2 regions of the Pseudomonas phytophila genome follow, and region 1 is predicted to be linked to the other one. Evidence: predicted binding sites of a transcription regulator. Region 1 holds the regulator's gene; the other holds the start of a gene.
The links. The regulator FliA, encoded in region 1, starts transcription of late flagellar genes. The targets are predictions, from matches to a motif close to CTAAAGTTTNNNNNNNNNNNGCCGNTAA.
Positions count from the first base shown of each region.

Region 2: the regulator FliA is predicted to act here: its motif matches at 1,141-1,168, upstream of K3169_RS02730 (methyl-accepting chemotaxis protein).

Region 1 is NZ_CP081201.1:4,678,533-4,681,664, reverse strand. Features, by position in the region: gene fleN (flagellar synthesis regulator FleN) at 89-922, shown strand; gene fliA (RNA polymerase sigma factor FliA) at 919-1,659, shown strand; gene K3169_RS21150 (chemotaxis response regulator CheY) at 1,949-2,323, shown strand; gene K3169_RS21145 (protein phosphatase CheZ) at 2,343-3,131, shown strand.
Region 2 is NZ_CP081201.1:614,915-618,046, reverse strand. Features, by position in the region: gene tatC (twin-arginine translocase subunit TatC) at 1-251, shown strand, start outside; gene K3169_RS02735 (16S rRNA (uracil(1498)-N(3))-methyltransferase) at 248-955, shown strand; gene K3169_RS02730 (methyl-accepting chemotaxis protein) at 1,216-3,129, shown strand.

The DNA.
Region 1 (3,132 bases):
GCATCGGTGGTCTGCCTGGCATTGCTCTTCATTGAGCGTGTCGCCTGCAATCTGGCTTCGGTCTACGCAAGACAAGGTAAAGAATTAAATGGGCAGCATGCATCCCGTACAGGTGATCGCGGTGACCGGCGGCAAAGGTGGCGTCGGTAAGACTAACGTGTCAGTGAACCTTTCACTGGCCTTGGCCGAACTCGGCCGGCGCGTCATGTTGCTGGACGCCGACCTTGGCCTGGCGAATGTCGATGTCCTTCTGGGGCTGACGCCTAAACGCACCCTCGCCGATGTGATGGAGGGTCGTTGTGAGCTGCGCGACGTTTTGTTGCAAGGCCCGGGCGGGATCCGGATCGTGCCTGCTGCCTCCGGCACGCAGAGCATGGTTCATCTGAGCCCGGCGCAGCACGCCGGCCTGATCCAGGCATTTAGTGACATTGGCGACAATCTTGACGTGCTGGTCATCGATACGGCCGCCGGTATCGGCGAGTCGGTGGTCAGCTTTGTCCGGGCTGCTCAGGAAGTCTTGCTGGTGGTGTGCGATGAGCCCACTTCCATCACTGACGCCTACGCCCTGATAAAGTTGCTCAATCGCGATTACGGTATGAACCGTTTCCGGGTCCTGGCCAACATGGCCCAGAGTCCGCAGGAAGGGCGCAACCTGTTCGCCAAGTTGACCAAGGTGACTGACCGCTTCCTGGACGTCGCTTTGCAGTATGTCGGTGCAGTGCCTTACGACGAATGTGTGCGTAAGGCCGTCCAGAAACAACGCGCCGTATACGAAGCTTTCCCACGCTCTAAATGTTCGCTGGCATTCAAGGCCATTGCGCAGAAGGTCGATACCTGGCCGCTGCCTGCCAACCCACGTGGACATCTTGAGTTCTTCGTTGAGCGACTGGTTTACCAGACAAGTGCAGGGCCTGTTCAATGACCGCGAGCGGCTATCAGATGTACAGCAAAGCGTCCCGAAACTCGCAATATGAGTTGATCGAGCGGTATGCTCCGCTGGTCAAGCGCATTGCTTACCATTTATTGGCGCGCCTGCCTGCCAGTGTTCAGGTCGAAGACTTGATTCAGGCGGGGATGATCGGCTTGCTGGAAGTTTCCACCAAGTACGATTGCACCAAGGGTGCCAGTTTCGAGACGTATGCCGGGATTCGAATCCGGGGTGCGATGCTCGATGAAGTGCGCAAGGGAGACTGGGCTCCTCGCTCGGTTCACCGCAATACGCGCATGGTGAGTGACGCAATTCGCTCAATTGAAGCAAAAACCGGCCGTGACGCTAAAGATCACGAGGTTGCGGCCGAACTCCAATTGAGTCTCGATGATTATTACGGGATTTTGAACGATACCTTGGGCAGTCGCCTCTTCAGTTTCGACGACCTCTTGCAGGACGGCGAACATGAAGGACTGCATGAGGATGGCGCAAGCGGTTCGCTTGAGCCGTCGCGCGACCTGGAAGATGAACGTTTCCAGGCTGCGTTGGCGGATGCAATTGCCAACTTGCCGGAGCGTGAACGTCTGGTTTTGGCGCTGTACTATGACGAGGAGCTGAACCTCAAGGAAATCGGTGAGGTCCTGGGGGTCAGCGAATCTCGAGTCAGCCAGTTACACAGCCAGTGCGCAGCTCGTTTACGAGGGCGTTTGGGAGAGTGGCGAGCGCGTTGACAGGTGGTACGCAATCCCTGGTGATTGTGTGTCTCGTGTGAGCAGGCTGTGCAAAGCGTTACGTGGGACAGTGGACAAGGCTGGAGCCATACAGGCATTCGCGCCACGGACTGTTAAAAGCAATAGCTTTCATGCAGTCCGTGGATTTGCTGTGCGGTTTCCATAGTTGTTGATTTGCCAAGCCCGTCGTTTACGTGCAGCCGATGTGAGCTGTGCCGGTATTGATTGAACAGCGCGTTCAGGTGCTGAACGCGTCAAAGACTGCTTGGAGGTCGAATTGGACAAGAACATGAAAATCCTCATCGTTGATGACTTCTCAACGATGCGGCGGATCATTAAAAACCTGCTGCGTGATCTGGGCTTCACCAACACGTCCGAAGCCGATGACGGGCTTACCGCGTTGCCGATGCTGGAAAGTGGTTCCTTTGACTTTCTGGTAACGGACTGGAACATGCCTGGCATGACTGGTATCGACCTGCTGCGTAAAGTGCGTGCCGATGAGCGCCTCAAGCACCTTCCGGTGTTGATGGTGACCGCAGAAGCCAAGCGCGACCAAATCATTGAAGCGGCTCAGGCCGGCGTCAACGGTTATGTCGTCAAGCCATTCACGGCTCAGGCGCTGAAAGAAAAGATCGACAAGATCTTTGAGCGCGTAAATAGCTGATGTATGCCGCGAGGGCTTTATGGAGAACAACGAAACGTCAATGGGCGAGTTTGAATCGACCCTGAAAAAACACGCAACCGAGCTGGTGGCGAGCCTTGAAAAAGGCCGTTTCGGCGACGCCGTGCAACTGATCCATGAGCTCAACCAGGCTCGGGATCGTGGCCTGTATCAAGAAATCGGCAAGCTGACGCGCGAGTTGCACAGCGCGATCGTCAACTTCCAGATTGACCCGAACATGCCGCAAGCCGAAGAGGTGTCCCAGATCACGGATGCCACCGAGCGCCTGTCGTATGTCGTCAGGCTCACGGAAAACGCGGCCAACCGCACCATGGACCTGGTCGAAGAAAGCACCCCGCTGATGCACAGTCTGAACGACGAGGCCAAGGCCTTGAGTGCGGACTGGGGGCGTTTCATGCGCCGTGAGGTCAGCGCTGATGAGTTTCGTGAGCTGGCGCGTCGTGTCGATGGTTTCTTGACGCGCACTGAAAAGGATACCCACCAGGTTTCCTCTCACCTCAACGACATTCTGCTGGCTCAGGACTTCCAGGACCTCACCGGTCAGGTGATCAAGCGCGTCACGCAGTTGGTCACTGAAGTCGAGAGCAATCTGCTCAAATTGGTGCTCATGGCCAGTCATGTGGACCGCTTTGCGGGCATCGAACATGACGACGAATCCATCCGCGCAGAAAAAGATCCAGAAAAACATATCAAACAGGGTGAAGGTCCGCAGATTCATGCCGATAAACGGGAAGACGTTGTGTCCGGACAGGACGATGTAGACGATCTGCTATCGAGCCTGGGCTTCTAAG
Region 2 (3,132 bases), 2.5 Mb from region 1:
TGGTGTGGATCGGCATCGTTGACGTGAAGTACCTGAAAAAGATCCGCCCTTACGTGATCATCGGTTGCTTCGTGGTCGGCATGATTCTGACCCCGCCCGACATCTTCTCCCAGACACTGCTGGCTGTGCCGATGTGGCTGTTGTTCGAGATCGGGGTGTTGTGCAGTTCCATGATCACCAAGCGCGGCGATCATGCCGACGACCAGCCCGAAGAAGACAAGCAAGACCAGCCGCCCGCGACTCAGCCGTGAACCTGCTGCTTCTAGAAGACGCCGACTTTGTTGCGGCTGACAGGGTCGTACTGCGCGACAGACGCCTCAAGCATATGCAAGAGGTGCATCGCGCAGAAGTTGGCGACAGCCTGCGTGTCGGCCGTATTGGCGGCTTGCTGGGCAGCGCTGAGCTGCTGCGGCTTGAGGCACATGAAGCCGAGCTACGCATCACCCTCGACAGCGCCCCGCCCGCCAAACTGCCGTTGACCCTGTTGCTCGCCCTGCCCCGCCCGAAAATGCTGCGCCGGGTGTTTCAGACCGTGGCGACTATGGGTGTGTCCAAGGTCATTCTGCTCAACAGTTATCGTGTTGAAAAAAGCTTTTGGCAGACGCCGTTCCTTGAACCTCAAGCGATCCGCGAGCAACTGATTCTCGGCCTTGAGCAAGCACGGGACAGTGTGTTGCCCGAGATCATTATCGAAAAACGCTTCAAGCCGTTTGTCGAAGATCGCCTGCCGCAACTCGCCCAGGGGACTCTGGGTCTGGTCGGACATCCCGGCAACTTCCCCGCTTGCCCACGCGCCGTGACCGGGCCAGTCACCCTGGCCATCGGCCCCGAGGGCGGCTGGATTCCCTACGAAGTCGACCTGCTGACCAAAGCAGGGCTGCAACCGGTGCAGCTTGGCGAGCGCATCCTGCGGGTCGAAACAGCAGTGACTGCGCTGTTGGCCCGGCTGTTCTGATCGACGAGCAAACAATTTTGTAGACGCTGCACTTTGCCCTTCGCATAGCACTAGCGCGCGGTAAACGCGACCTGTGTAGGAGTGAGCTTGGTCGCGATTCGGTTGTCCTGTCGACAACTTATCGCCAAACCTGATGCCATCGCGAGCAAGCTCACTCCTACAGATAGGACCATAACGACTCCTCCCTTCAGTTCCCCATCCCCCTGCCGATGCATGTTGTAAGAAATTACCTACAACAAACCTATTCCAAGGAGTTCCGCATGGGTTTGCTCGGCAAAAGTCTCGGTAACATGAGCGTTCGTCTGAAACTCGGGCTTGGTTTCAGTATCGTTTTACTGTTAACCATAGTGATCACAGCCACCGGGTGGTTGAGCGTTGCATCGCTGATTGATCGCGGTGAGAAACTGGTTTCGATTTCGCAAATCAGCGAGCAAACCCTGGATCTGCGCTCCAAGCGTCTGATGTACGAAATGCAGTACAACGATGAGGCTGCCAAGGCGCTCATTGCCTCCCTCGACAAGCTCGACGCACTGACTAAAATCGCTCGCAGCACGGTCTCAACCCCGGAAAGCCATCAATGGCTTGAAGACCAGGCACAAGCAGCTGGCGGATACCGTAGCGCATTCTTAGAGCTGACCCAGGCTATCCAGACACGCGAAGCCAGTCGTACCAATCTGGGCGCTACGGCAGACAAGGCTGTGGAAGAGGTCAACAAGATCGAAGCCTCGTTGCTGCAAGGTGACAGCGTCGTGCAATTTGATGCCGTGGTCGACGTCAGCAAGCTGATCCAGCAAGCGCGCTTCCAGGTCCGCGGCTACACCTACAGCGGTCGTGCCGAATTCGAACAGAATGCCAACGCCGCCATAGACGAGGCACTGACCGGCATCAACACGCTGGCCGGCAGTATTCCATCCAGTTATCTCCCTCAATTGCAGGCAGCCAGCACCGCGCTCAAAGGCTACCGTGCAGCAGTCGGCCAGTATCGCGACGCACAACTGGCGAGCAAGCAAGCCCTGGAAAAAATGGCCAAGCATGCAGTCGTGCTACTGGGCACATCCCAGAAACTGGCGGACGATCAATACAGCAAACGTGAGGCCGACAGCCAGCAGGCCAAGTCCATGTTGACCATCGCTACCGTGCTGGCACTGGTGTTCGGCATCATTGCCGCCTGGGTCATTACCCGCCAGATCGTCGGGCCGTTGCTAGAAACCCTGAATATTGTGGAGCGCGTTGCCGATGGTGACCTGAGCCACGACCTGATCGTTGATCGTCGCGACGAAATGGGCCAATTGCAAACCAGCATTCAACGCATGACCGTCAACCTGCGCCAACTGATCGGCGGGATTCGCGACGGTGTGACCCAGATCGCCAGCGCGGCGGAAGAGCTGTCTGCGGTAACGGAGCAAACCAGCGCCGGGGTGAACAGCCAGAAGGTCGAGACCGATCAAGTGGCCACCGCGATGCACGAGATGACCGCCACGGTCCAGGAAGTCGCACGTAACGCCGAGGAGGCGTCTGAAGCGGCCGTAGCAGCGGATCAGCAAGCCCGTGAGGGTGATCGCGTGGTCAACGAAGCGATTACCCAGATCGAGCGTCTGGCCTCGGAAGTGGGTAACTCCACCGAAGCAATGAGCGAACTCAAGCGCGAAAGCGACAAGATCGGCAGTGTCCTGGACGTGATCAAGTCGGTTGCACAACAGACCAACCTGCTCGCCCTCAACGCCGCCATCGAAGCCGCACGCGCCGGGGAAGCCGGTCGTGGTTTCGCGGTCGTCGCCGACGAAGTGCGCAGCCTTGCTCAGCGCACTCAGAAGTCGACCGAAGAGATCGAGCAACTGATTGCAGGCCTGCAAAGTGGCACGCAGCAAGTGGCGACCATCATGGACAACAGCCGCGAACTGACCGTCAGCAGCGTGGAGCTGACTCGCCGTGCCGGTAGCTCGCTGGAGAACATCACCAAGACCGTTTCGGCAATCCAGGCGATGAACCAACAAATCGCCGCTGCCGCCGAAGAACAAAGCGCTACAGCTGAAGAGATCAACCGCAGCATCCTCAATGTGCGCGATGTCTCTGAACAAACTTCCGCTGCCAGTGAAGAAACCGCATCGTCCAGCGTTGAGCTGGCACGACTGGGTAATCATTTGCAGGTGATGGTGAGCAAGTTCAAGATTTAACGT